2 linked regions of the Sinorhizobium fredii genome follow. Each later gene encodes a partner of the first gene's protein in a complex. Links are inferred from orthologs where the notes say so. Each region holds a gene or a part of one and is shown on either strand. Other genes may lie near its edges.

Region 1 (15,074 bases):
CGAGCACGGGCTGCCGCAGGATGCCGAAAACCTCAGAATGCTGAAGGCCATGGGTTTTTCCGATGCGCGTCTCGCGACGCTGACCGGCAAGCGCCCGAAGGAAGTCGCGGAACTGCGCAACGCGTTGAATGTCCGCCCGGTCTACAAGCGCATCGACACCTGCGCGGCGGAATTCGCTTCGCCGACCGCTTACATGTATTCCACCTATGAAACGCCGTTCGTCGGCGCCGCGCGCTCGGAGGCACAGGTTTCCGATCGCAAGAAGGTGGTCATCCTGGGTGGGGGCCCGAACCGGATCGGCCAGGGGATCGAGTTCGACTATTGCTGCTGTCACGCGGCCTTCGCGTTGAAGGACGCCGACTATGAGGCGATCATGGTCAACTGCAACCCGGAAACGGTTTCGACCGACTACGACACCTCCGACAGGCTCTATTTCGAGCCGCTGACCGCGGAAGACGTCATCGAGATCATGCGCGCCGAGCAGGAAAACGGCACGCTGCACGGCGTCATCGTTCAGTTCGGCGGCCAGACGCCATTGAAGCTTGCGGAGGCGCTGGAGAAGAACGGCATTCCGATCCTCGGGACGGCACCCGACGCGATCGATCTGGCCGAAGACCGCGACCGGTTCCAGAAGCTTCTGATGAAGCTCGACCTCAACCAGCCGCGCAACGGCATCGCCTACTCCGTCGAGCAGGCACGCCTCGTCGCCGCCGAAATCGGCTTTCCGCTGGTCGTGCGTCCGTCCTATGTTCTCGGCGGCCGCGCGATGCAGATCATCCATTCGGAAAGCATGCTGCAGACCTACCTGCTCGACACGGTTCCCGGCCTCGTGCCGGAGGACATCAAGCAGCGCTATCCGAACGACAAGACGGGCCAGATCAACACGCTGCTCGGCAAGAACCCGCTGCTCTTCGACAGCTACCTGACCAATGCGATCGAAGTCGACGTCGATTGCCTGTGCGACGGCAAGGATGTGTTCGTATCCGGTATCATGGAGCATATTGAGGAAGCGGGCATTCACTCCGGCGACTCGGCCTGCTCGCTGCCGGTGCACTCGCTCGACAAGAACCTCGTCGACGAGCTCGAGCGGCAGACGGCGGCGCTTGCAAAGGCACTCAATGTCGGCGGGCTGATGAATGTGCAGTTCGCCATCAAGGACGGCACGATCTACGTGCTCGAAGTCAATCCGCGCGCCTCCCGCACGGTCCCCTTCGTCGCGAAGACGATCGGCGCGCCGATCGCGAAGATCGCCGCGCGAGTGATGGCTGGAGAAAACTTGGATGATGCGATCGCTGCCTATGGCAAGAAGCCGGATCCTCGCAATCTGAAGCACATTGCCGTCAAGGAAGCCGTGTTCCCCTTCGCCCGCTTCCCGGGCGTGGACACCCTGCTCGGCCCGGAAATGCGCTCGACCGGCGAAGTGATTGGCCTCGACACCGACTATGCGCTTGCCTTCGCCAAGTCCCAGCTCGGCGCCGGCGTCGATCTGCCGCGTGACGGAACGGTGTTCGTCTCGGTTCGCGATGAGGACAAGGCACGGGTTCTGCCGGCCATCCGCGTTCTCGCGGACATCGGTTTCAAGGTGATGGCGACCGGCGGTACGGCCCGGTTCCTGGGCGAAAACGGCATTACCGCCACCAAGGTCAACAAGGTGCTCGAGGGACGGCCGCATGTCGAGGACGCCATCCGCAACCGCCAGATCCAGCTTGTCATCAACACCACTGACGGCAACAAGGCGATCTCCGACTCGAAGTCGCTGCGCCGCGCGACGCTGATGCAGAAGGTCCCCTACTACACGACCATGGCCGGAGCCGAAGCCGCGGCGCACGCCATCAAGGCGCTGAAGGCAGGCAACCTGGAAGTGCGTCCGCTACAGAGCTACTTCGACGCTTGACGGATGCCCCCGGCGCGCCCCTATCGGGTGCGCCAAGGCTCGGTAATGGATAGACGCTTCCAGGAGAGTTGCGCTACCACGCGGCGCCCTGCCGCGTCAGGCGCAGCGTCCTGAAGGCGAAGAAAACCGATGCGACCGCGATGACGCAAGCCAGCGCAAATACGGCAAGCAGCGACATCGCCAGCACATAGTCGCTGGCACCTTCATCGAAGCCGAAAGCGTTGGCGGTTACGCCGAAAAGGGCGGCGCCGATCGCATAGCCCGCCGATTGCAGCGTCGGCAGCAGCGCCGAGGTCTTGTCGCGCTCCTCCTTGCTCGAGATGTCCATCAGGAATTGGCTGAGCGTTCCCCAACTGATGCCGAAACCGGCGCCGATAGCCGCCTGTCCGATGAACACAAGCCGGTGCTCGTCGCTCCAGACGGCGAGTGTCAGCCCGACGAGGCCAAGGCCGAGGATCAGCGGCCCCGTCCACATCAGCCGAACGCGAATCGCGTGCGATGGCAGGCTGGCGACCAGAATTGCCGTTACGCTCCAGGACATCGCCATCAAAGCGCTCGAAAAGCCGGCGGCCGTCGGTCGGAAATCCCAAAGCTGCTGCAGCGAATAGACGAGATAGACCGAGCCGGACGCCTGGGCGAGCGGCATCAACAGGATAATCCAGAGACCGCTGCCAAGCGCGCTTCGGTTCGCGAAAGCGCAGGACGGCAGAATGGAGTTCGGCGATCTGCGGTCGGATCGGATCGCGGTGATGAAGACGGCGAGTGCGATCACCAGCAAAGCCGCCGTCACATAGGCACTGCTTGCCGTACTCGAGAGCGAGATCAACAAAATGCCGAGCCCGAATGCGAAGAGTCGCAGCAAAGGCACGGCGCCGACATCGCCGCCACCTCGCTTCGGCTGGCCGACGATCGCAATGACGAGCGCTATGAAGACGGCGACGGCCGGTATGTTGACGAAGAAGGCGGCCCGCCACGACCAATATTCCGTGAGCAGTCCGGAGATCAGCGGACCGGCAAAGGCGGCCGACGCCCAGACGATCGCTTCTGCCCCGAAAACCTTGGGAACGAGGCGCGGCGGGAAAAGCTCGGGGATGAGTGCATAGCAAACCCCGGCAATGATTCCTTCGCCGAGCCCCTGCAGCAACCTGCCGGCGAGCACTTGAGGCATGCCGGTCGCGACGGTCGCGATCACCGTGCCGGCGGCGAAGACCAGCGCGGCAGCGATCAGCGTGCTGCGCGCGCCGAACCTGGCTTTCAGATTGGCCGCCAGGGCGCCGCCGATGATGGCGAAAACCAGATAGAGCGTGAAGGCCCAGGACAGCAAGGCCGCCCCGCCGAATTCCTCGACCGCCGTAGGCAAGGCCGTCGAAATAAAGAACTCGTTGAAGGCAAAGAGCGCGACGCCAAGGCACAGGGTCACGGTTGCAGCAAGATGATCTCTCTTCAGCAACTCGCTCCAGCGTCCCTCGCCTGGCCTGTGCTTCGTCACGCTGGAGGTCCTTGGCTTCTCTTCGAGTAGACTCATGGTTGGTTCCGATCGCTTGTTCATGGAACCTGGACTGATACAACCTGAAGTGCTGTTGAGGTAAAGCGGCTTTTTGTACTGAAGGCTATTTTTTGAAGATCTCGAGGTTGGACACAGCCTTCGCCCCGGCGCGGAGCGTCTCGAAAAATCTGGCTTTCGCGCTTCCGTTTCTGTTATAAGAACGGTTCGGATGTTTCGGACGGTTCCGGTGCTTCGGCTCCGGGGACCGTTTTCTTTTGCGTCGGCGCCGCCGGGAGGCGGCGCCGCGCGCTTGATAAAGGACGATGAAATGGTCGACAAAGTTCCGATGACCCAGGGTGGATTCGCGAATCTGCAGGAGGAGCTGCGCTGGCGCCAGCAGGAAGAACGCCCGCGAATCATCGAGGCGATCGCCGAAGCGCGCGCCCATGGGGACTTGTCGGAAAATGCCGAATACCATGCCGCCAAGGAGGCCCAGAGCCACAATGAGGGCCGTGTCTCCGAGCTCGAGGACCTGATCGCCAGGGCGGAGGTCATCGACCTTTCGAAAATGTCCGGCTCGAAAATCAAGTTCGGCGCGCGGGTGAAGCTCGTCGACGAGGACACCGAGGAAGAAAAGACCTATCAGATCGTTGGCGACCAGGAAGCCGACGTCAAGGCCGGCCGCATTTCTATCTCTTCTCCGATCGCCCGCGCATTGATTGGCAAGGAGGTTGGCGATTCGATCGAAGTGAACGCCCCCGGTGGTTCCAAGGCCTACGAAATCCTCGCCGTTCAGTGGGGCTGATCGCCCGAATCCAGCAGCCGAACACGGAAAGGCGGCGGGGCATGACCAGGGCCTCACCCACTCCGCACGGCGCGCGGCATTCGTTCGGCCCCTCTTCCCCCGACACCTGATTGCAAGCGGCGCAAGGAGAGCGCTTACGTGGCCGATATCCGGGACATCGAGGTTATTGCGCCCAACTTCAAGCGCCGTCTCTCCGGCGTCACTTCGACGATCATCCAGCTCGTTCCCGTCCAGCGCAAGCTTGGGCAAAAGATCGCGGTCCTTGGTCCCGGGCTCCCCAAGAGTTTGCCGTCGGTCCGGTATCGCGACCTGATCCATCTCTGGCAGAAGCCGCCGGGCCGCCGCTGCCGCGTCTGGCATGCGCGCCGCAACGTCGAGATGCTGCCGGCAATCCTCCTGCGCGACCTGCTGCGGATGAAGCTCCGCATCGTCTTCACCTCTGCCTCGCAGCGGCGGCATACCGGATGGAGCAAGTTCCTGATCCGCCGGATGGACGCGGTAATCTCCACAAGCTCGAAAACCGCCGCTTATCTGGAGGTTCCGAGCACGGTCATCCTGCACGGGATCGACACGAACCGCTTCCACCCGCCGGTCGACAAGGCGGCTACGAAAAAAACGCTCAATCTCGACCCCTCCCGGAAATATGCCGGCTGCTTCGGCCGTGTCCGCCACCAGAAGGGAACCGACCTTTTCGTTGACAGCATGATCGCGCTTCTGCCCGGCCGACCGGAATGGGGCGCGATCGTTGCCGGGCGCGCCACAGGCCCTCACCTCGCCTTCGAGGTCGAATTGAAGGAGCGCGTTGCCAAGGCGGGGCTCGCCGACCGCATTCTATTCGTCGGCGAGCACACCAATATTCCCGATTGGTACCGTGCGCTTGACCTCTTCGTCGCACCGCAGCGCTGGGAAGGCTTCGGCCTGACGCCGCTGGAGGCGATGGCGAGCGGCGTGCCGGTCGTGGCTAGCGACGTCGGCGCCTTTTCCGAATTGATCGCGGAAGGACCGGACGAGACCGGGCTGATCATCCCAGCCGCAAATCTCGAAGCGATGGTCGATGGAGCCGCCGCCTTCATGGACGACCCGGCGCGGCTTGCGGCTGCCGGTGCAAACGGCCTGGCGCGGAGTTCCAGGGATTTCGCCATCGAGGGCGAAGCTCGGGCGATCGGTGCAGTCTACGACGGGTTGATGCGCTGAAGCTTACTGCTTCGAAGCGAACAGCCTCAGATAGGCGTCGGTGATCGCTTCCCTGGAGAACTGGCCGACCAGCGTCTCGTGTCCTCGTTCGGCGAGCGCAGTACCCAGGCTGCGGTCGTTGGCAATCCGCTCGATCGCGCGCGCGAAGCCGTCGGCATCGCCGATATCGACCATCAGACCGTTTCCGCCGTCGCGCATGAACCATTGCGGCCCCTCCGATCGGCTGGAGACGACCGGCGTTCCCTGGGCCCAGGCCTCCAGGATGACGTTGCCGAGCGGCTCGTGGCTGGAAGCCATGACGAAGATGTCGGCAGCTGCGAGGAACGGTCTCGTGTCCTTCTGCCAGCCGGCGAAGCGGACCCTCTGGACGACGTCGAGATCGGTGGCAAGTCTCCGAAGGTTGTCCCCTTCCTCGCCGTCGCCGAGCAGCCAGAGGTAAACGCCGGGCACTTTGGCGACCGCTTCGATCAGCGTATGAAAGCCCTTGCGTTCCACAAAGCGGCCCATCGACATGATGACGGGCGCGTCCTCCGGCGTGTCGAGCACCGCCCGGCTGACACGCTGCACCCGTTCGGTGCTGGTGAAGTTCGAGATGATCTCGACATCGCGCTTCCAGCCGAGCGAGCGGACATGCTCGGCAATTCCCGGCGTATTGCAGACGAGGCAGTCCGTGTTGCGGAAGTAATCGAGGCGTGGCGGATAGTCGCCCAGCCGGGAAATCTTGATGCAGCCCCTGTAGGCCGGCATCAGCTGGCTGGCGCGCGGAGCCCAGGCCATCAGAGCGTCCGGCCTGTCGCGCGTCGCCATCCGCATCACCTTGCGCGGCAGCGCCAGCCGATCGAGCGACAGGTTGCGGAAATGGCTTTCCGTTATCCTCGCCGCGCCCTCGATTTCAGGACGCCACAGGCGCTGGGGCCGGATGACCGCTGTCTGCTCGACGCCGCGTTCGGCCAGGGCGTTAACGAGGTGGACAAAAAAACGCTCGGCTCCGCCATCCTTGCCGAAGTGAAAGTGCATGACCTTCATCGCTGCGCTGCACCTCTTGCGAAGAGCTCGAGATAGGCGTCGGTGATCGCCCTCTCGGAAAAGCGCGACTGCAGCGTGTCGCGGCCGCCGGCACTCAGCCTTTCGCGAAGCACCGTATCGTCGCGTAGCCTGCGGATCGCGTTGGCAAGACCCTCGTCATCGCCGCAATCGACCATCAAGGCATCGCGCTCATGCGTCATCACCCAGGAAGGCCCTTCGGCCCGTGCGGCAATGGTCGGCTTGCCGGCGCCCCAACCCTCGAAGCACACATTGCCGAGAGGCTCATGCGAGGAATTGATCGCGAAGACGTCACCCGCGGCAAGGTAACCATAGGCATTGGTCTGCCAGCCGGGAAAGCGCACACGATCGCCTATGCCGAGCGCGTCGGTCAACCGCTCCAGCTCGTTCCGTTCGGGCCCGTCTCCGAGCAGCCAAAGATGGACGCCCTCGACCTTCTGGACGGCGCGTAGCAGCCCGTCGAAGCCCTTGCGCTTGACGAAACGTCCCATGCCGACGACGACAAAGGCGTCGGCGGGCGTCCGCATCTCAGACCGGGATATCGGTGCAACGGGCGTTGCCCGCGTGAAATTAGCGATCACTTCGATATCGCGGCGCCATCCGAATTCGCGAACCTTGGTGGCAATGTCCGGGGTGATGCAAACCAATGTCTCGACATTGGTGTAGTAGCCGAGATGCTCCGGATAGTCACCCAGACGAGAAATGCGGAAGGCTTTCTTGTAAGAAGGCATGAAGCGGCTGGCGCGCAGCTGCCAGGCCATGATGACATCCGGCCGGAACTCCCTGAGGATGCGCGACATCCGCCACTGCAGGAAAAACCGCGACAACGAAATCCGGCGGAAGACGCCTTCGTAGATCTTGGCGCTGCCTTCGATTTCGCCGCGCCAGCTACGTTCGGGGCGGATCAGCACGCGTTGCTCGACGCCACGGTCATGCAGGGCGTTGACGAGATTGACGAAGAACCGTTCCGCGCCGCCTTCCTTGCCGAAATGAATATGCATGACTTTCATGGGTCACCTGTCCGGGGGCCTTAGCGGGAAAGCGCGTCGTCGACATTGGGCCGGACTTTCAGCGCATGCCGCTGATAAATCTTGGCCGCGGTCAGGAACGCGTAGACCGCCCCGGTCATCGCTTCGATGAAGCCTGGAAAGCCGCAGCGCCATAGGCCGTTGCGAAAATAGAGCCGGTAGAAGTACAGCGGCGGGCCGAACAGCATCTTGTAGGGCCGCATCACCCTGCCCTCGGCGAACTGCTGATCCGCCTTGAGCGTCGAATACTTGTTCTCCTTGAGGATCTGTTCGTCGAGGATCAGCGGCCGATAATGCAGCAGGCTGCCGGAGCGGGCGGCGCCCACCTGGCCGTCCGGGACGATCCCTTCATGCACCTTCTGGTCCAGGTCGTAGCGGCCGCGGCCGCGGCGGACCAGACGAAGATTGCGCCGTTCGTGCACCTTTTCCGGGGGGTAGCCGTAGCCGATCAGATAGGGGCGCCGCGCCACGCGCCAGCCGACGATGTCGTCGGGAGCGTTCAGGAGCGACGGCAACAGAGCCTTCAACGCTTCGTCGAACCGCTCGTCCGCATCGATGTTGAAGCACCAGGGCTGACGGCACTGCTCCAGGGCGAATTGCTTCTGCCCGGCATAGCCCCGCCATTCTTCGTACATGAAGCGGATGGGCCAGCCCCTGTCGATATAGGATTGCACCAGCGCCGCCGTTTCGTCGGTCGAGCCTGAATCGACGATGACGATCTCGGCGCATTGCTCGAGGCTCTCGATGCAATTGCCGAGATAGGCCTCCTCGTTCAAGCAGATGATGAAAGCGGAGAGCGGAAGCTTTGACGTCATGGAAATCTTCTGACCGGCCGGCTGCGTGGCGCGAAAGGCTCATGTATCAGGGTTCTGCTGCCCAGCTCGCCCTGACGAATTGGCTGCGGCGACGCTTCGCTAGATCTCCACCTGGCAGGCGTCCTTCACCTGGCGGATCGTCAGCATCGTACGCACCGTATCGACATTGTCGGTTGCGGTGAGTTCCTCAATAACGAAATCCTGAAAGGCCGCAAGGTTCTCGGCCACGCATTGAAGCAGAAAGTCCGATTCACCCGAGACCATCCAGGCCTCGCGGACGAGCGGCCACGAGGCGGTGCGGGCGGCAAAGGCCTTGAGATTGGCGTCCGACTGGTGCTTCAGCCCGACCATGCAAAAGGCGACGAGATCGTAACCGAGGGCGGAGGCATTCAGCAGCGCCCGGTAGCCGCGGATGACGCCTGCCTCTTCGAGTTTGCGAACGCGGCGCAGGCATGGCGGCGCCGAGATGCCCACGCGTTCGGCCAATTCCACATTCGTCATGCGGCCATTACCCTGCAGTTCGCGCAGGATTTTCATGTCGATTGCATCGAGGTCGACGCGTAGGACCATTTGCCAACATCCCCGTTTCCATGGACCCCGGTGCACGAGGTCTTTCTCGTCCGCCGTAGCCGGTCTCGCCGAGGCGATTTTATCTTAACCCTGTGGGTAGCACGTAACCGCGTCTCTGAACGAGAGTGCTGCGCCCGGCGTGCACAAAAACCTTTCTGCCGTCGAAGGTGCCCTGCATGATCTCGCCGGGTTGCAGGTACGGGATTACCTGCTTTCCGGCAAAAGCGATGCAAAAATGCCCGATCTGGTGTCAAATTCATGGTGCGGACGCAAGCACTTGTGTGTATCAGCAGCAGTGCTCTTGAAAGAGCGCGCTGTGAATACCTAAACTAAGGCGATATTTTCCAGCATCGAACTCGAGCCTGACTTCGACCAGCCGTCCGTCCGGCAAATTAAGGACCAAAGCATGACCGCCCGCCACACCAAAGTGCTGATCATCGGCTCCGGCCCTGCAGGCTACACCGCAGCGATCTATACGGCCCGCGCCATGCTTTCGCCAGTTCTCATCGCCGGCATGGAGCAAGGTGGTCAGCTGATGATCACGACGGATGTGGAGAACTATCCGGGCTATGCCGATCCGGTCCAGGGCCCGTGGGTGATGGAACAGATGCTGAAGCAGGCGATGCATGTCGGCGCGGAGATCGTCAGCGACATCGTCACCGATGTCGACCTTTCCGTGCGGCCGTTCCGCATCAAGACGGACAGCGGTACCGAATGGACGACCGATGCCCTGATCATCGCGACCGGCGCCAAGGCCAAGTGGCTCGGCATCGAGAGCGAACCGACTTTCATGGGCTTCGGCGTTTCTGCCTGCGCCACCTGCGACGGCTTTTTCTATCGCAACAAGGACGTGATCGTCGTTGGCGGCGGCAACTCCGCCGTCGAAGAGGCGCTTTACCTCTCGAACCTGGCCAAGACGGTCACCGTCGTGCATCGCCGGGATGCCTTCCGGGCCGAAAAGATTCTGCAGGAACGCCTGTTCGCCAAGCCGAACGTCAAGATCGTCTGGGACCATGAGGTGGTCGAGTATCTCGGCACGCCGGCAAAGCCGCCTATGCCTGCCTCGGTCAACGGCGTGAAGCTCCGCAATACCAAGACAGGGGCAATTTCGGATATGGGAACGGATGGCGTCTTCGTGGCCATTGGTCATGCGCCGGCCGTCGAACTCTTCAAGGGCAAGCTGCGCCAGAAGCCGAACGGCTATCTCTGGACGGCGCCGGACTCGACCGCGACCGATGTCGCCGGGGTCTTTGCTGCCGGGGACGTGACCGACGACATCTATCGTCAGGCCGTCACCGCCGCCGGCATGGGCTGCATGGCGGCACTCGAGGCCGAGAAATATCTGGCGGGTCATATGCCCGTCGCAATTGCAGCCGAATAGAAGCTGCAAAACGGGGCTAGTGTCGGGAGGCCGGCCCCGTGTGGGAACAGACGCATCGGTGACGCGCGGAGGACTCTACCCTGTTCCTCCGAACGGTCCTTTATGGGGGATTTCATGTCGCTAGACTGGGACAAATTGCGCATATTTCATGCGGCGGCAGAGGCCGGCTCGTTCACGCATGCGGCAGATAAACTCCACCTCTCGCAATCCGCCATCAGCCGGCAGGTCAGCGCGCTCGAACAGGATGTCGGCATCAAGCTGTTTCACCGCCACGCGCGCGGACTGATTCTGACCGAACAGGGCGATATGCTCTACCGGACGGCGCACGAAGTGCTGATGAAGCTCGAGAGCGTCAAGGCGCAGCTCAGCGAAACGACCGACAAGCCTAGCGGCAAGCTGCGCATCACCACGACCGTCGGCCTCGGCCAGGGCTGGCTGACCGACAAGGTCCAGGAGTTCATGGCCCTCTACCCCGACGTCCAGGTCCAGCTCATCCTCGATAATGAAGAGCTCGACGTGAACATGCGGCATGCCGACTGCGCCATCCGTTTGCGCCAGCCGCAGCAATCGGACCTGATCCAGCGCAAGCTGTTCACGGTGCACATGCACATCTATGCCGCGCCCTCCTATATCAACAAAAACGGCGAGCCGCAGTCGATCCAGGATCTCGACAACCACCGCATCATCACCTTCGGCGAACCGGCACCAAACTATCTGCTGGACGTGAACTGGCTGGAGATTGCCGGGCGGGATCCGGACAATCCGCGCGTCTCGCACCTGCAGATCAACAGTCAAACTTCGATCAAGCGTGCCTGCCTGCTTGGAATCGGCATTGCCATGCTCCCCGACTACATCGTCGGCCGGGATCCCGGTTTGATCCAGCTGCCGATCAGCGCGGCGATCCCCTCATTCGATACCTATTTCTGCTATCCGGACGAAATGAAGAACGCTGCGAAGCTCAAGGTCTTTCGCGACTTTATTGTCGCCAAGGCGCGAAACTGGAACTTTTGAGCTGCAGAGCGATTGCCCGCTTTGTGGGCAGTCGCCCCATACCCGCATCAACCGTTTGTTTTCTTTAATAGTTTTCCCCTACCATCTAAAACCATATCGCATCGCAACGAAACTGTGCGACGCAAAAATAGGCAGGGATGCGCAGGCGGCATGGCTGTCATGCATATTAAATGATTGCCCCTCGCTCAAAAAAGCAGCATACCAAATCCAGCTGATGCATCTTTGGTGGCTTCTCCTCCCAGTGCCACCGCAGCAGCTGTTCCCCTCTGGAGGTTCTAATTACCTTCACAACTACAAGGGCCCAAGTTTTCTTGTGGCCCTCTTTTTTTGCCCGCAAATAGGCACAGCCATCAGTTGCGAAAATCTGCGGCGAAGCCATTGAACGCGCGCGACGCGCTCCCCATATAGCTTTCAGTTGGTGCATCTGGCGGCTTCCTCCTCCCCGGCCGCCGCATCAGCTGTTCCCCTCTGGAGGTTATGAAACCTTCACAACTGACAGGGCCCAAGTTCGCTTGCGGCCCTTTTTTTTGCCCGCCGCCATGAGAAGATTATCCTCGGTCGTCTGCCGCGTCTGCGCAGTTTCTTGCCTCCGGCGAAAATGCTATTGATGTTCACTCGTTCATCGCCGAGGAGCCATATGGTCATACCGAGCAGAGCGGGCCGATGCCACATCTGGGGTAACCGAATGGGACGTCTGGCGCGTGCTGCCGGGGCCGGCTTGGCGCTGTACCTGTCCGCAGCCGCCTTGGCCGATGTGACCGAGGCTCGGACCGACGCGCCGGTCACCGCGCGAAAGTGCCTTTACTCCGGTGTCTCTACGGCAAATCCATCAATCCCCCTCTGCATCACCCGTGAGAACTTCGCGCGGGACGTCTGCAGCATCATCGAGCATTATGCGGATGCGAACGACCTGCCGGCGCCGTTTTTTGCTCGGCTGATCTGGCGCGAAAGCTTGTTCCAGCCGGACGCTGTCAGCCCGAAAGGCGCCGAGGGCATTGCGCAGTTCATGCCGGGAACGGCGAAGCTGCGCGGTCTCACAAACAGTTTCGACGCCGTGGCGGCGCTCGCCAAATCCGCCGAATATTTGAGTGAACTCAAGCTCCGCTACGGCAATCTGGGTTTTGCGGCGGCCGCCTATAATGCTGGAGAGGCCGGCCTCGAACGGTTTCTCGAGGTTGACTGGCTGCCCTATGAGACGCGCGAATACGTTCTGGCGATCACCGCCCACCCGGTGGAGGACTGGCGCGACAACCCGCCGAAATCGCTCGATCTCGCGCTCGACAAGGCCAAGAGCTTCCTGGACGGCTGTGTCGCGCTCGCCAACAGCCGGCGGCTGCGCGAAATCGTCGTTGTGGACGAGGCGCCATGGGCGCCCTGGGGCGTTCAATTGGCGGCCCACCAGAGGAAAACCATCGCGCACCGCCTGTTCCTGAACGCCGTGAAAAGACTGCCGGCGCCGATCAACGGCGAAAAGGCGCTCGTTGTGCGCGAGCGCAACGGCAGCTTCGGCGGCAGAACGCGTTATGCAGCCCGCATCGGCCGCCAGACGCGAAGCGAGGCGGACAAGCTCTGCACGACGATTCGCCGCAGCGGCGGCGCCTGCATCGTCTTCAAGAACTGACCGGCGAGCGCTGTCATTCCGGCCGTGCCTCACCGACAAAAAAGCCCGCCATAGGCGGGCTTTTTCCTGTGTGGCGAGTTGCTCACTCGTCGGCGTCGGCCGGCGGTTCGGCAACGATGGCCTCGCCGGCCGTGACGATCTCCTCGATCTCATCGTCGCCTTCCGGCTCGCTGATCCGCTCGACGGAGACGACCTTCTCGTCCTTGGCGGTCGAAAAGATCGTAACGCCCTTGGTCGCCCGGCTTGCCAGGCGGATGCCGTCGACAGGTACGCGGATGAGCTGGCCACCGTCCGAGACCAGCATGATCTGGTCGTTGTGCTGGACCGGGAAGGCCGCGACGAGTTCGCCGATTTCCGCAGTTTTCGATGTATCGGTGGCACGGATGCCCTTGCCGCCACGGCCGGAAGTGCGGAAGTCGTAGGACGAGGAGCGCTTGCCGAAGCCCCTTTCGGAGACCGTCAACACGAATTGCTCGCGCGCCTTCAGTTCCTCGTAGCGCTCGTTGGAGAGTTCGCCGCCATTGGTGACCTCCTCGCCGACAAGCACGATCTCTTCTTCCTCGCCGGTTGCGGCGCGGCGTTCGGCTGCCGACCGCTTCAGATAGGCCGCCCGCTCCCACGGCTCGGCTTCGACGTGAGCGAGGATCGCCATCGAGATGATCCGATCGCCGTCGGCGAGCGAAATGCCGCGAACGCCGATCGAGTTGCGGCCAGCGAAGACACGGACATCAGAGACCGGGAAACGGATGCATTGCCCGCAGGCCGTCGTCAGCACCACGTCGTCGAATTCCGTGCAGGTATCGACGGAGAGGATCTCATCGCCCTCCTCCTCGAGCTTCATCGCGATCTTGCCGTTGCGGTTGACCTGGACGAAGTCGGAAAGCTTGTTGCGGCGAACGGTGCCCCGCGTCGTCGAGAACATCACGTCCAGGTTCTCCCAGGTCGTCTCGTCCTCTGGCAGCGGCATGATCGTCGTGATTCGTTCGCCGGGTTCGAGCGGCAGCATGTTGATCAGCGCCTTGCCGCGGGACTGGGGCGTGCCGATCGGCAAGCGCCAGACCTTCTCCTTGTAGACGATGCCGCGCGACGAGAAGAACAGCACCGGCGTGTGGGTGTTGGCGACGAATAGCCGGATAACGAAATCCTCGTCACGCGTGGCCATGCCGGAGCGACCCTTGCCGCCGCGGCGCTGCGCCCGATAGGTCGTCAGCGGCACGCGCTTGATGTAGCCGAGGTGGGAGACGGTAACGACCATGTCCTCCCGGGCGATCAGATCCTCGTCGTCCATATCCGGACCGCCATCGGCGATCTCGGTGCGGCGCGGCGTGCCGAACTCGTCGCGGACGGCCGCGAGCTCGTCCTTGACGATCTGCATGATGCGCAGCCGCGAGGAGAGGATTTCCAGATAGTCGCGGATCTCCTCGCCTATCTTGTTGAGTTCGTCGCCGATTTCGTCGCGACCGAGCGCGGTGAGGCGCTGCAGGCGTAGATCGAGGATGGCGCGGGCCTGCTCTTCCGAGAGGTTGTAGGTGCCGTCGTCGTTGATGCGGTGGCGGGGATCGTCGATCAGCCGGATCAGCGCGTCGACGTCATGGGCCGGCCAGCGGCGCTCCATCAATTGTTCGCGGGCGGTCTGCGGATCCGGCGCATGACGGATGAGCTTGATCACCTCGTCGATATTTGCGACGGCAATGGCAAGGCCGACCAAGACATGGGCGCGCTCGCGGGCCTTGCGCAGCAGGAATTTCGTTCTCCGGCTAACGACTTCCTCGCGGAAGGAGACGAACGCGCGCAGCATGTCGAGCAGCGTCAGCTGCTCGGGCTTGCCGCCGTTCAGCGCCACCATGTTGCAGCCGAAGGAGGTCTGCAGCGGCGTATAGCGATAGAGCTGGTTGAGGATGACCTCGGCATTGGCATCGCGCTTCAGCTCGATGACGACGCGGTAACCCTGGCGGTCGGACTCGTCGCGCAGGTCGGAAATGCCTTCGATACGCTTGTCGCGCACCAGTTCGGCCATCTTCTCGATCATCGTCGCCTTATTCACCTGATAGGGAATTTCGGTGATGATGATCTGCTCGCGATCGCCGCGCATCGGCTCGACATGGGCGCGGCCGCGCATGATCACCGAACCGCGGCCCGTCTCATAGGCCTGGCGAATGCCGGCGCGACCGAGGATCAGCGCCCCGGTCGGAAAGTCGGGGCCCGGAATGATCTGCATCAGCTCC
Region 2 (15,026 bases), 2.0 Mb from region 1 along the record:
CCCTATCCGGCGATTCCTGATAGACCGGGCGCACTCTCCCGATGCATTGCGTGCAAGGGAGGCATCGTCTGCCGCCGGACTCCGTGGGGACCGACGCGGCCCAAGAGATCCAGCCTGGAGAACTCCATGACCGCCACTCAGGACTATATTGTCGCCGACATCGGGCTTGCCGGCTTCGGCCGCAAGGAAATTGACATCGCCGAAACGGAAATGCCGGGCCTGATGGCCTGCCGCGAGGAGTTCGGCGCATCGAAGCCGCTGAAGGGCGCGCGCATCACCGGCTCGCTGCACATGACAATCCAGACGGCCGTGCTGATCGAGACACTGGTTGCGCTTGGCGCGGAAGTCCGCTGGGCCTCCTGCAACATCTTCTCGACGCAGGACCACGCGGCAGCGGCGATCGCCGCAAGCGGCGTTCCGGTCTTTGCCGTCAAGGGCGAGACACTCGAGGAATATTGGGCCTATACGGACAAGATCTTCCAGTGGGCCGATGGCGGCTTCTCCAACATGATCCTCGACGATGGCGGCGACGCCACCATGTACATCCTGCTCGGCGCCCGTGCCGAAGCCGGCGAGAACGTGCTTTCGAACCCCGGTTCGGAAGAGGAGGAAATCCTTTTCGCCCAGATCAAGAAGCGGCTTGCCGGCTCGCCGGGCTGGTTCACCAAGCAACGCGACGCCATCAAGGGCGTGACGGAAGAGACGACCACCGGTGTCAACCGCCTCTACCAGCTCCAGGCCAAGGGCCTGCTGCCCTTCCCGGCGATCAACGTCAACGACAGCGTCACCAAGTCGAAGTTCGACAACAAATACGGCTGCAAGGAATCGCTCGTCGACGGCATCCGCCGCGGCACCGACGTGATGATGGCCGGCAAGGTCGCCGTGGTGTGCGGCTATGGCGACGTCGGCAAGGGCTCGGCCGCCTCGCTGCAGGGCGCCGGCGCCCGCGTCAAGGTCACCGAAATCGACCCGATCTGCGCATTGCAGGCCGCCATGGACGGCTATGAAGTGGTGCAGCTCGAGGACGTCGTCTCGACCGCCGACATCTTCATCACCACCACCGGAAACAAGGACGTCATCCGCATCGAGCATATGCGCGAGATGAAGGACATGGCGATCGTCGGCAATATCGGCCACTTCGACAACGAGATCCAGGTTTCCGCCCTCAGGAACCTCAAGTGGACGAACGTCAAGCCGCAGGTCGACCTGATCGAGTTCCCGAAGGGCAACCGGCTGATCCTGCTTTCGGAAGGCCGCCTCCTGAACCTCGGCAATGCCACCGGCCATCCGTCCTTCGTGATGTCGGCCTCCTTCTCCAACCAGGTGCTGGCGCAGATCGAGCTCTTCACCAAGGGCGGCAACTACAAGAACGAGGTCTATATCCTGCCGAAGCAGCTCGACGAGAAGGTCGCGCGCCTGCATCTCGCCAAGCTCGGCGCAAGGCTGACGGAGCTTTCGGAAGAGCAGGCCGACTATATCGGCGTGAAGCCGCAGGGCCCGTTCAAGGCCGAACACTACCGGTACTAATCCTTACCCGGGCAATCCACAACATCTTGTGGCCGCGATCTTGACAAGAGATCGCGGCCGCTTTTTTGGGCGCTGCACTTTCCGGCGAATCTTCAAAGAAGTATTGTTTAACTCATTGATTCGTGACGCTGGAGGGGCTGACGGCGTTGCGGGCGGGGATGTCTTGTCGGACAGCGGCAAACAGACGGAGACAGACCGGGGATGCAATCGGAACGGACGCAAACCCTCTTCGAGGGTTTCGGGCATGGCGACGCAAGGTCGGCGGCACCTTGCGGATCAACGGGGTCGGCGCCATGAAGACGGAACAATCCAGATTTTTCGGCGGCAGGGCTTCCGCACTGGTTCGGCGGCTGCTCGCCGGCACGACGCTTCTCGCGGCGACCGATGCGGCCGCCCAGGCTTCCGCTCCGGTTGCCAGATCGATTTTCGGCACCTCCGAAGTGGTGACCTTCTCCGTCCTGATCGGCGTGATCTCCGCGGCGATGCTCTCTGCGATCTGGCTCATCCGCCAGCGCGGCAATATCGAAGCGGAGAACCGTGCCCTGCGCGCCGATCTTTCGGACGCTAACCAGCGGATTTCACGCTTCCAGGCGCTCATTGCCGACAAGAACCGGCGAATCGTCGTCTGGGACGGGCTGGCGGAGCGGCCGGAATTCCTCGGACAGCTTCCGCTCGAGACCGGCGCGCCGCAGGACGACCGCGATTTTCTCGCCTTCGGGCGCTGGATCAAGCCGCAGTCGGCAGGCCAGCTGGAAAAGGCGATCGAAGCCTTGCGTGCCCAGGCGCAAAGCTTCGACCTGGTGCTGGAGACGCAGCGCAACGAGGTGCTGGAGGCACAGGGCCGCGTTTCCGGCGGACGGGCCTTCGTGCGCTTCGTCGCGCTCAACAATCTGAGGGCCGAGCTCGCCGAACTGAAGCTCGAGCGCGACCAGCTGCATGCCTCGCTCTCGACATTCCGCACGCTTCTCGATGCGATCGACCTGCCGGTCTGGCAGCGCGGCGCCGACGGCAAGCTCGAATGGGTCAACGAGGCCTATGCCGAGGCGGTCGACGCGCGCAGCCCGGCGGCGGCGACGGCCGAGGCGCGTGAATTGCTCGCAACGGCGGCGCGCGAAAAGATCCGCGCCGTCTCGACCTTCGAAACCCCGTATCGTGACAAGGTCTCGACCGTCGTCAAGGGCAACCGGACCTTCTTCGATGTGGTCGACGCCCGCACCCCGGCCGGGTCGGCGGGCATCGCCGTCGACGTTTCCGGCATCGAGGCGGTGCGCGAGGAACTGGCGCGGACGCTCAAGAGCCACGCCGAAACGCTCGACCATCTGGCGACGCCGGTGGCGATCTTCGACGGCAATCAGCGCCTGCAATTCTACAACCAGGCCTTCCAGCGTCTCTGGGAGCTGGACATGGGCTTCCTGGAACGAAAGCCTGACAATGGCGAAGTGCTCGACCGGCTGAGGGCCGGCGGCAAGCTGCCGGAGCCGCTGAACTGGAAACAGTGGAAGGCGAACGCACTTTCGGTCTATCAGGCGCTCGACACGCAGTCCGACCTCTGGCACCTGCCGAACGGGCAGACGCTCCGCGTCTTCGCGACTGCGCGGCCGCAGGGCGGCGCCACCTGGGTCTTCGAGAACCTGACGGAAAAGGTCGATCTCGAAACCCGCTACAACACGCTGGTCCAGGTCCAGGGCGAAACGATCGATCATCTTGCTGAAGGCGTCGCCGTGTTCGGGCCCGACGGGCGCATCCGGCTATCGAACCCGGCCTTCCGAGCGATCTGGGGCATCAGCGAGGCGGAGGCCAAGCCCGGGACCCACATCCGTGCCGTCGAGCAGGCATGCCTTCCCTCCTACGAGCAGCCGGACGGCTGGAAGCGCTTCGCCCATATCATCACCAGCTTCGACGACGAGCGGCCGTCGAGTCGCGGCGTCCTCGAGCTGCGCACCGGGCTGATCCTCGACTATGCCGTCATTCCGCTGCCCAATGCCCAGACGATGCTGACCTTCGTCAACATTACCGACAGCGTCAGGGTCGAGCGGGCGCTGACGGAAAAGAACGAGGCGCTGCGCAAGGCCGATGCGCTGAAGAACGATTTCGTCCACCACGTCTCCTACGAGCTGCGCTCGCCGCTGACCAACATCATCGGCTTTGCCGATCTGTTGAAGACGCCGGCGTTCGGCGAGCTCAACGAGCGCCAAGCGGAATATGTCGACCATATCGCCACCTCCTCCTCGCTGTTGCTGACGATCGTCAACGACATCCTCGACCTCGCGACGGTGGATGCCGGCATCGTCGAGCTCGACATGTCCGAGGTGAACCTTATCGACCTGCTCGACGATGTTGCACAGCAGATGGCCGAACGGCTCGTCGAGAGCGGCGCGTCGCTGAGGATCGACGCCCCCGACAATCTCGGCCGCATCACGGCCGACCAGCAACGCCTGAAGCAGGTCTTCATCAAGCTCCTGACCAACGCCGCCAATTTCGCGCCCGAAGGCAGCACCATCGACCTCCAATGCCGGCGCGAAGGTAACGACTTCGTCTTTTCCGTCACCGATACCGGACCGGGCATTCCGCAGGACGTGCTCAACACCGTGTTCAACCGCTTCGAGAGCTACGGCCAGCGCGGCGGCGCCGGACTGGGCCTGTCCATCGTCGAAAGCTTCGTCAGCCTGCATCACGGCACCGTTTCGATCCGCAGCAAGGAACGCGAGGGGACGGAAGTCACCTGCCGCATTCCTTCCGCCGACATGCCGAAGATCATCGCGGCGGAATAGATGAAGTCACTCGAACGCCTGCTGCAGGACGAGGCCACGACGATCGAGCTCGGCGAGGACCTCGCACTTGCCTTGAAGGCCGGCGACTGCGTCGGGCTTTCGGGCGATCTCGGCGCGGGGAAGTCGACCTTCGCACGCGCCTTCCTCCGGGCAATGGCCGACGACGCTTCGCTCGAGGTGCCGAGCCCGACCTTCACGCTCGTTCAGAGCTATGAGCTGCGTATTCCCGTCGCCCATTTCGATCTCTATCGCCTCGCCGACGCTTCCGAGCTCGACGAGCTCGGCTTCGACGAGGCGCTCTCAGAGGGCATCTGCCTGGTCGAATGGCCGGAGAAGGCCGAGGAGGCGCTGCCGGCGAACCGGATCACGCTCGCCTTGACGCATGAAGGTGATGGGCGTCGCGTCCGCATCACCGGGCCGGAGGCGGCCGTCGAGCGGATTGCCCGCTCCCTCGCGATCCGGGCTTTTCTCAAAGAGGTCGGCCATCCCGGCGCGAGGCGCCGGCACCTGAGCGGCGACGCCTCGGCGCGGGCCTATGAGCGGATCCATACGGCCGATGGTGAGCCGGCGAAAATCCTGATGGACGCGGCGAAGCACAAGCCCGGCCCGATCCTCCAGGATGGCAAATACTATCAGCAGCTCGCTCATATCGCCGAGGACGTCGTTCCCTTCGTCGCCATATCGACGCTGTTGCGCAAGCGTGGCTTTGCGGCACCGGCAATCTACGCGCGCGATCTCGCGCAGGGCTTGCTGCTTATAGAGGATCTGGGCTCGGAGGGGATTCTCGACGCCGCAGGCCGGCCCGTTGCAGAGCGGTACATGGAGGGCGCGCGGCTGCTTGCCCGCCTTCATGTCGCCCCGACCGAGCGCGACATCGCGGTCGCCAACGGCATCGTCCACCACGTTCCGGACTTCGATCGCACGGCGATGAAGATCGAAACGAGCCTCCTGATCGACTGGTACCTGCCGTGGAAACGCGGACTACCTGCCTCCGAGGCCGAGCGGAACGACTACTTCGCCATCTGGGACCGGCTGATCGACAGTCTCGGCTCGGCCGAAAAAAACCTGCTGCTGCGCGATTTCCATTCGCCCAACATCCTGTGGCGGCCGGAACGCGAAGGTCTCGATCGCATCGGCATTATCGATTTCCAGGATGCGATGATCGGGCCGACGTCCTACGACGTCGCTTCGCTGGTGCAGGACGCGCGCGTCACGATCGGTCCCGAACTCGCCGACCGGCTGCTTAGCGCCTACAGGGCCGAACGCAAGCTGCACGGCGCCTTCGACGAGGATTCCTTCCTGCGCGACTGGCACATCATGGCGGCGCAACGCAATTGCAAGCTCGCCGGCATCTGGGTGCGGCTGAAAGAGCGCGACGGCAAGCCCGGCTATCTGAAGCACATGCCGCGCACCTTGACCTATCTGCAGCATGCACTGACACATGAAGTGCTGACACCCTTGCGCGATTGGTGCATTAAGGCTGGAATCCTGCCTAGCGAATCAGCCAACTGACAGGAAATCATGCCCATCACCAATGCCATGGTGCTTGCGGCCGGACTGGGCACCCGCCTGCGGCCAATCACCGACACACTGCCAAAGCCGCTCGTCCGGATCGCCGGCAAGCCGATGATCGACTATGTTCTGGACCTGCTCGCGGTCGCCGGCGTGACCAGGGCGGCGGTGAACGTCCACCACTTCGCCGACAAGATGGAAGACCATCTCAGCCGGCGCGAGACACCGCGCATCCTGATTTCCGACGAGCGCGATGCGCTGATGAATTCCGGCGGCGGCCTTGCCAAGGGTCTGAAGCTGCTCGACGACGGGCCCGTACTGGTAATGAATGCCGATCTCTTCTGGGTCGGCGAGAAGGCCGGGCAACCCTGCAACCTGCAGCGGCTCGCCACGTTCTTCGACGCCGGGCGCATGGACATGGCGCTGCTCTGCGTGCGGCTCGAGGACACGACCGGGCACAACGGCAAGAAGGATTTTTCGCTCTCGAAGGATGGGCGGCTGCAGCGCTACGAAGAAGGCATGGAAAATCCGGTCGTATATGCCGGCGCGATCGCCATGGACTCGCGGCTTTTCGCCGATGCGCCCAGCGACGCATTCAATCTCAACATCTATTTCGACCGAGCGATCGCCAGGGAACGGCTGTTCGGCCTGATGCTCGATGGCCAGTGGCTGACCGTCGGCACGCCTGAGGCGATCGGCGAGGCGGAGGCGTTGGTCCGGCGCTTCGAACCGGGAGGATAAGGTGCCCGGCGCCACCACGAACGTCTTCACGATTCCTGCCGGCCTGCCTTTCCTGAAGACGCTGGCGGAAAAACTCCTGGACGGGGTGCTGACGCCGGACTTCCGATACGAACCGGCCGATCCGCTGGCGCTCGCCGGCGTGACGATCTTCGTGCCGACGCGGCGTGCGGCCCGTGTCCTGCGCTCGGAATTCGTCGATCTGCTCGGCGGCCGCTCGGCGATCCTGCCGGTGATCCGGCCCCTCGGCGAGACGGACGACGACAGCGGCTTCTTCGACGCCGAGATGCCGGCGATCCTCGATCTTGCGCCGCCGCTTTCCGGCACGGCGCGGCTGATCGAGCTCGGCCGCCTCATTCTCGCCTGGCGCAACCGCCTACCGCAGGTGGTCCTCGACATCCATGCCGAAAGTCCGCTGATCGCACCGGCAAGCCCGGCCGACGCCATCTGGCTGGCGCGCAATCTCGCCGAACTCATCGATGCGATCGAGACGGAGGAGCTCGACTGGGAGGCGCTCGACGGGCTCGATGCTGGCGAACATGCGCTCTGGTGGCAATTGACGCTTGCCTTCCTGAAGATCGCCCGGACCTATTGGCCGGAACGGCTCAACGAGCTCAAGCACTCTTCGCCGGCGCGCCATCGCAACGCTATGCTCAGGGCCGAAACGCAGCGGATCGCCGCCGGCAAGGCAAGCGGACCGATCATCATCGCCGGCTCGACGGGCTCGATTCCGGCGACGGCAGCGCTGATCGCCGCAGTGAAGGCGCTGCCGAACGGCACGATCGTGCTCCCCGGCCTGGACCTCATGATGAGCGACACGGAATGGGAGTTGATTGGCAAGGAAGCCGAACGTGGCCCAAGGGGTCCGGCAAGCCGCACGCATCCGCAATACGGGTTGCACCGCCTGTTGAAACGCGTGCGTATCGATCGTCGCGACGTGCCGGTGCTGGGATCGCTCGACGACGATCTCGGCGATCGCGCCCTGGTCGTGTCGCGGGCGCTGCTGCCGGCCGAGGCCACCGACGGCTGGACTGAGGCCCGCGAGACCTTCGAGCCGGAGACGCTCTCCGCGGCCTTCGCGGACGTGGCGCTGATCGAAGCGGCGAACGAGCGCGAGGAGGCGACCGCGATTGCCATTGCGCTGAGGCTGGCACTCGAAGGCGACGAGGAGAGCCAGGCAGCGCTGATCACGCCCGATCGCGGCCTTGCGCGGCGGGTGGGCGCCGAGCTCGCCCGCTTCGGCATCGAAGCCGATGATTCCGCCGGCGTTCCGCTCTCGGCAACGGCGGCGGGTGGGCTTACCCGGCTGCTGCTGGAGGCGACCCTCAGGCCCGACGATCCGGTGGCTTTGGTCGCGCTGCTCAAGCATCCGCTCGCCCGGCTCGGCCAGACGGCGGAAGTCGCACGCCGTACCGCCGACGTGCTGGAGCTCGTGGCGCTTCGCGGCGGCACCGACATATCCGACATTTCCGCTCTCGAACTCGGGATCGATAGGGCGCTCGCCCGGCAGCGCACCGAGCGGCACCCGAGGCCGTGGCGCGGCGGCATCGACCCGAAGGATGTCGATCTCGCGCGGGCACTCGCCCGACGACTTTCCGCGGCCGTCGGGCCGTTGACGAGTACCATTTCCGGCGGCCCGGAAAGCGGTCGCCAGCACACGACAGCCCTGACGCTCGCCGATTGGGCGGAGCGCACGGGCCGCGCGCTGGAAGCCGTCGCCATCGACGAACGCGGCAGCCTCGGCGGGCTCTGGGGTTCGGAAGCCGGCGAAGCATTGGCGACGCTTCTGCGCGGCATCATCGAGACCGACGGGCAGATGGAGGCCGACGGGCGGCAATGGTGCGACATCGTCGAGGCGCTTGCCGCCAGCGAAGCGGTGAAACCTCGATCCATGCGGCACCCGCGCGTCTTCATCTTCGGCGCTCTTGAATCGCGTCTGCAGAGCGTCGATCTCGTGGTGCTCGGCGGGATGAACGAAGGCACCTGGCCGGCGCAGACCTCGAACGACCCTTTCCTGTCTCGGACAATGAAATCGGGTATCGGCCTCGAACCGCCAGAGCGGCGCATCGGCCAGCTCGCCCATGACTTCCAGATGGCCTGCGGAACGCGCCGCCTCATCCTTTCCCGCTCCATGCGCCAGGGCTCGGCGCCGACGGTCGCCTCGCGCTGGCTGCAGCGGCTGCAGGCGCTCGGCGGCAAAACGTTCACCGAGCAGCTCAAGGCGAATGGCGCGAGCTATCTTCACTGGATGCGCATGCTCGACGACGGCGAGCGCCAACCACTCAGCGAGCGGCCGCAGCCGAAGCCGCCGGCCGACATGCAGCCGCGCAAATATTCCTTCAGCGAAGTGACCAAGCTTCGCCGCGACCCCTATTCCATCTATGCGCGCCGCATCTTGCGGCTGGAGCCGATCGACCCCTTCAATCGCGATCCGAGTGCTGTCGAACGCGGCCTGCTTTACCACCGCATCGTCGACCGCTTCGTCAAAGGTGGCTTCGATCCCGCCTCCAGCGAGGGGCAGGCGGCGATGGCGCGGCTGATCCGCGAGGCCTTCGACGAGGAGAACCTGCCGACGCACATCGACACGATCTGGCGACCGCGCTTCGAAGCGGTCGCAAGGGCGTTTCTTTCCTGGGAGCGGGAGCGCCGGACCGGCATCGTCAGGTCTTTCACGGAAGTCCCCGCAGCCATGGAGATCGGCATCTCGGATATCAGGCTGACCGGCATAGCCGACCGCCTCGACCGGCTGGCCAACGGCACCGTCGACATCATCGACTACAAGACCGGCTCCAGCCCTTCAGCGAAGGAGGCACGGGCCCTGCTCGACCCGCAGCTCTCCCTCGAAGCGGCCGCCCTCAAGGCGGGTGCTTTTGCGACCATCGGACCGGCGCGGCCGGATTCGCTGCGCTATGTCCGCCTGAAGCCTGGCAGCCGCTTTGCCGTCGATACGGTCAACAACGAGAACAGCAAGTCGAGGGAGACCAAGACCGCCGAACAGCTGGCGGAAGAATCGCTTTCCGAACTCAGGAAGCTGCTCGCGGCGCTGACCAGCGGCCGCTACGGTTTCGCCTCCCGCCTGATCGTCCAGAAGGAACGGGACTATGGCGGCGAATACGATCACCTGGCGCGCGTCGCCGAATGGGCGACCGCTGACGGCGAGGACGACGATGAGGAATGAGGCTTTCGGCCCGGAGGAGAGGACGCCCAAGGCGTGGCTCGACTGGACCACCGAGCGGCAATCGCTTGCCTCGGATCCGGCGCGCTCGGCCTGGGTTTCGGCCAATGCCGGCTCGGGCAAGACGCATGTGCTGACGCAGCGCGTCATTCGGCTGCTGCTTTCCGGCTGCCGCCCTTCCGCCATTCTCTGCCTGACCTATACGAAGGCAGCCGCCTCGGAGATGTCGAACCGCATCTTCGAGCGCCTCGCCGAATGGGCGACGCTCGATGATGCCGCTCTGGAAAAGCGCATAGAGACGATCGAGGGCACGCGACCCTCCCTCGCCAAGATTGAGGAGGCGCGGCGGCTCTTTGCCAAGGCGCTCGAAACGCCGGGCGGGTTGAAGATCCAGACGATTCACGCCTTCTCGGAAGCGCTGCTCCATCAGTTTCCACTCGAGGCGAACGTGGCGGGACACTTTTCCGTCCTCGACGATCGGGCCGCGGCGGTGCTGCTTTCCGATGCGCGCCGCGCCCTGCTGACGGCCACCGCCGCCGAGGACGAGGGCGAGCTTGCGGATGCCTTCGCCACCGTCCTCGACCTCGCCGACGATACCGGCCTTGAAAAGCTGCTGGAGGCGATCGTGGCGAACCGCGCGGCGATCCAGGCCTTTCTCGATAACGCCGCCGTAAAAGGCGGGCGGGAGAAGCACCTGCGAGCCGCGCTCGGTCTTGCGTCGGGGGAGACGGCCGCGAGCGTGATGGCCGGAGCCTGGCCGCTTGCCGGCCTCAACGGCGCGGCGCTTCAGCGCTATATCGAGCTCGCGCTGAGCCTTGGCGGAGTGAAACCCGGGGAGATCGCAGAGGGCTTGAAGGCGGCCCGCGAGGCCGCCGATGCGGAGGAGCGCTTTGCCGGGCTTCTCGGCGTGTTTTTCAACGGCGGCGGCAAGCCGAAGGCGGATTCGGCCTTCTTCAACAAGGCAATGCTGGCGCAGGCGCCTGAACTGGCGCCGCTCATCGAAGAGGCGCGCAAGCACATCACAACCTGCGCCGACCGGCTCAGCATCGTCCGGATGTACGAGGCGACGCGCGCGGCGCTGATCCTCGCCGAACGGCTCAACAGGGACTACGAAGACCTCAAGAAGCGGCGCAGCCAACTCGATTTCGAGGACCTGATCAACCGCACGGCTGCGCTGCTTTCTCGCAGCGATGTCGGCGCCTGGGTCCATTACAAGCTCGACCAGGGCATCGACCACATTCTCATCGACGAGGCCCAGGACACGAGCCCCGCCCAATGGACAATCATCCAGGCGCTCGCCGCCGATTTCTTCGCCGGCGAAACAGCGCGCGCCAACGAGCGGACGATCTTTGCGGTCGGGGACGAAAAGCAGTCGATCTACTCCTTCCAGGGCGCGCGTCCCGAGCGATTCTCGCGCGAAAGCATCCAGACCGAACGGCGGGTGCGCGCCGGAAGCAAGTATTTCAGCCCCATCCGGCTGCAGCTCTCCTTCCGTTCGACGGTCGACGTGCTTTCCGCCGTCGACACGGTCTTTGCCAATCCGGGCAATGCGAAGGGCTTGAGCGCCCGCAGCGAGGCGATCGTGCACGCCTCGAACCGGATCGGACACCCCGGCGCCGTCGACATCTGGGACATCATCGCGCCCGAGCCGGTGAGCTCCGAAGAGGATTGGACGGCGCCCTTCGATGCGACGCCGGAGCGGGCTCCGGTGAACATTCTTGCCCGGCGCATCGCGGCCGTGCTCGAGGACTGGATCGGCAAGGAGACGGTGATCGAAAAGGGCGCCCGACGCCCGATGCGACCCGGCGACGTCATCGTGCTGGTGCGCAAGCGCGACGCCTTCGTCAATGCCCTGACGCGTGCACTCAAGCGCCGCGGCAATATTCCGGTCGCAGGCGCCGACCGGCTCGTGCTCACCAACCATATCGCCATCCAGGATCTCCTGGCGCTCGGCCGTTTCGTGCTGCTGCCCGAGGACGATTTGTCGCTCGCGGCGCTGCTGAAGAGCCCGCTCGTCGATCTCGGCGAGGACGATGTCTTCGAACTGGCGGCACGCCGGGCCGAGGGCGAAAGTCTCTGGCGACGGCTGCAACAGCTCGGCGCCGAGGAATCAAGCCGATATCATCGGGTCGTGCGGATGCTCGCCGGCTATGGCGAGCTTGCCCGCAACCTGCTGCCGCACGACTTCTATGCCCGCGTGCTCGGCGCCAATGGCGGCCGGCGCGCCTTCCTGGCGCGGCTTGGCAGCGAGGTAAGCGATATCCTCGACGAATTCCTGACCTTTGCGCTCGACCATGAGCGGAGCGGGCTGCCCGGCCTGCAGGCCTTCGTCTCGACGCTCGAGATCGAGGCGCCGACGGTCAAGCGCGAGCAGGACAAGGAACGCGACGAGGTTCGCGTCATGACCGTGCACGCCGCCAAGGGCCTCGAGGCACCGGTCGTCTTTCTGGTCGACGGCGGCGGCGAAGCATTCGTCCGTCAGCAGGTCTCGGACCTCCGCTTCCTGGAGAAGCCCCAGGCGGACGGCTCGATGCTCGGGGTGCCCGTCTGGCGCGCTCCCGGCTCGGCGTCGAATTCGCTGATCGCCGCCGACAACGAGCGGCTGAAGCGCCTGGCCGAGGAAGAATATCGCCGCCTCCTCTATGTCGGCATGACGCGCGCGGCGGACCGGCTGATCGTCTGCGGCTATCGCGGCCAGCGGCAGAACCTCGATACCTGGCATGCGATGGTTCAAGGCACATTAGCGCATGATCCGAAGGGCCGGGCGACGCCGATGGTCTTTTCAGCCGGCGGCGAGGAATGGACGGGCCATGCCTGGCGCGAAGCGCGTGTGCCGGTCGCCGTCCCGGTACGCGAGGACTCGGAGAGCAAGCCTCCGGCGACGGCATCCAGCCTGCCGCGGGCACTCTTCACCCCCTTGCCGCCGCAGCGCCGGCTGCCGCGACCGCTCGCCCCTTCGGGAACGAGCGTGGCGATCGACGATCCGGAGCAAGAGACGATCGTCGGCTCGGCTCTCTTTGCGGCACAGACAGCGCCGAAGTTCTCAATGCTGCGCGGTGCGATCCTGCATCGGCTGCTGCAGGTGCTGCCGACGATCGACGGCGCCGAGCGCCGGGACGCGGCGGAGCGTTACCTCAGCCGGGCCGTGCCACGCTGGCCGGATACGGAGCGGCAGGCACTTAGCCGTGCCGTGATCGAGGTGCTCGAGCATCCGGATTTGCAGCCGCTCTTCGGCGAACAGAGCCGTGCAGAAGTCTCCGTCATGGGAACGCTCAAGCTCGGCAGTCAGGAATTCGCCGTATCCGGCCGGCTCGACCGCCTGGCGGTTGCCGGCGACACCGTGACGATCGCCGATTACAAGACCAATCGCCAAGTGCCGGCCTCGGTCGCCGAAATTCCGACCGTCTACCGGCGGCAGCTCGCAATCTACCGCGAACTCTTGAGGCCGCTCTATCCCGGCAAGCAATTCCGTTGCGTGCTGATCTTCACCGAAGGCCCGGCCGTGTGGGTGCTTCCCGACCCAATGCTGGACGGGAGCCTTGAAGAGCTCGCGACAAAGTGAGATACACGATATTGAAAATCCAGCGGCGAGGCCTCACATGAGGCACAATATCTGGACAATGCCATTCCGAAGGAGCAGCCGATGGCAACTGTGAAAGTCGATGCGTCCAATTTTCAAAAAGAAGTGCTGAATTCCGCCGAGCCGGTCGTCGTCGACTTCTGGGCCGAATGGTGCGGTCCGTGCAAAATGATTGCCCCCAGCCTCGAAGAGATCGCCACCGAGCTCGCCGGCAAGGTCAAGGTCGCCAAGCTCAATATCGATGAAAACCCGGAACTCGCCGCTCAATACGGGGTCCGCTCGATCCCGACGCTCGCCATGTTCAAGGCTGGCGAAGTCGCCGACATCAAGGTCGGCGCCGCGCCGAAGACCGCGCTCAGCTCGTGGATTTCCAACGCGGTCTAAGCCGCGAATTGATTGACGATTGATAATGAAAAGCCCGGCTATGTCCGGGCTTTCTACTTGCCTTCTGACGACACGCACCGCCTTCAATCGCCCCTCACCCAAACCCTCTCCCCGCAGGCGGGGCGAGGGGACGGAGAGCGCGCGGCAAAAACCCTTCTCCCCGTCAAAAACGGGGAGAAGGTCGCGGCAGCGGGATGAGGGGCGAATGCAGTCTGACGATTACCGCGGCGGCGTGCCATTCTCCGAAAGCACGTCGCCGACGAGGTAGAGCGAACCGCCGATCAGGATGCGCGGGGGCACGGGGTCCTCTTCGGTGAGCTCGGCGATGAGCCCGAGTGCTTCGGCGACCGATGATGCGGCGTTTACCTCGAGACCGGCTGAGGCCGCATCGGCGGCCAGCGCCACCGGGTCAAGCCCCGCATCCGAGCCGTGGATCGGAACGGTGAAGACCTGTTCGGCGAGATCGAGGAAGGCCTTGAAGTAGCCGACGGGATCCTTGGTGTTGATCATGCCGATGATCAGGAACAGCGGCCGCGGATCTCGCTCCTCGAAGGTCGCCATGGCTTCGGCGATCACCTGGCCGGCGCCGGGATTGTGGCCGCCGTCGACCCAGATTTCGGCGGCCGGCGGCCCGTAGTGCGAGAGCTTGCCGCCGGCAAGACGCTGCAGCCGGCCCGGCCATTCGACCCCGGCCAGGCCCTTCTCGATCGCCGCCTCCGGCACGTCGAAACCGGCCGCCCGGACGGCGCGGATCGCCGCCGCCGCATTGGCATATTGATGCCGGCCCGGCAGGCGGGGCAGCGGCAGGTCGGCAAGGCCGTTCTCGTCCTGAAAGATCAGCCTGCCGAATTCCTCATGCGCCATGAAATCCTGGCCGTAGACGGACATCGGGCAGCCGAGCCGCTCGGCCGTTTCGACCAGCACCTCGCGCACGCCGTCTTCTTCCTGATGGCCGATCACCACCGGGCAGCCGCGCTTCATGATTCCGGCCTTCTCGGCGGCGATCAGTTCCACCCGGTCGCCGAGATAGGCCTGGTGATCGAGCGAGATCGGCATGATGACAGAGACCGCCGGCCGGACAATGACATTCGTCGCGTCGAAGCGGCCGCCGAGGCCGACCTCGATGACCGCGACATCGGCCGGATGCTCCGCGAAAAGCAAGAAGGTGACGGCCGTCAGGATCTCGAAGACGGTGATCTTCTGGCCGGCATTGGCTTCCGCCACGCGCCGGACAGCATCGGCCAGCACCGGGTCGCTGACGAGCGCACCCTTGCCGCCCTTGACGCCGAGCCGATATCTCTCGTGCCAGTTCACCAGATGCGGCGACGTGTGCACATGG

What was found.
Region 2: the proteins of trxB (region 1) and trxA are in contact, whole or in part, in a crystal structure (PDB 1F6M), measured with the Escherichia coli proteins. The link is inferred for Sinorhizobium fredii from one-to-one orthologs.

Annotation. Positions count from the first base shown.
Region 1 is NZ_CP024307.1:1,985,682-2,000,755, reverse strand. What follows is about bases 8,326-11,229. They hold trxB (thioredoxin-disulfide reductase), read left to right. Parts: upstream 8,326-9,242; coding sequence 9,243-10,217; downstream 10,218-11,229. Other genes in these bases: NXT3_RS09875 (LysR family transcriptional regulator VtlR), read left to right, coding at 10,332-11,228; NXT3_RS09885 (Lrp/AsnC family transcriptional regulator), read right to left, coding at 8,366-8,836. In the rest of the region: carB (carbamoyl-phosphate synthase large subunit), read left to right, coding at 1-1,894; NXT3_RS09915 (MFS transporter), read right to left, coding at 1,968-3,419; transcription elongation factor GreA, read left to right, coding at 3,709-4,185; NXT3_RS09905 (glycosyltransferase family 4 protein), read left to right, coding at 4,324-5,379; NXT3_RS09900 (glycosyltransferase), read right to left, coding at 5,383-6,405; NXT3_RS09895 (glycosyltransferase), read right to left, coding at 6,402-7,433; NXT3_RS09890 (glycosyltransferase family 2 protein), read right to left, coding at 7,454-8,266; NXT3_RS09870 (transglycosylase SLT domain-containing protein), read left to right, coding at 11,914-12,849; gyrA (DNA gyrase subunit A), read right to left, coding at 12,932-15,074.
Region 2 is NZ_CP024307.1:31,138-46,163, reverse strand. Bases 12,171-15,026 are described here. They hold trxA (thioredoxin), read left to right. Parts: upstream 12,171-13,366; coding sequence 13,367-13,687; downstream 13,688-15,026. Other genes in these bases: NXT3_RS00160 (bifunctional folylpolyglutamate synthase/dihydrofolate synthase), read right to left, coding at 13,907-15,026; addA (double-strand break repair helicase AddA), read left to right, coding at 12,171-13,285. In the rest of the region: ahcY (adenosylhomocysteinase), read left to right, coding at 127-1,527; NXT3_RS00190 (PAS domain-containing sensor histidine kinase), read left to right, coding at 1,821-4,298; tRNA (adenosine(37)-N6)-threonylcarbamoyltransferase complex ATPase subunit type 1 TsaE, read left to right, coding at 4,299-5,810; NXT3_RS00180 (nucleotidyltransferase family protein), read left to right, coding at 5,820-6,551; double-strand break repair protein AddB, read left to right, coding at 6,553-9,726; more of addA, read left to right, coding at 9,716-12,170. UniProt on the Escherichia coli protein: Participates in various redox reactions through the reversible oxidation of its active center dithiol to a disulfide and catalyzes dithiol-disulfide exchange reactions.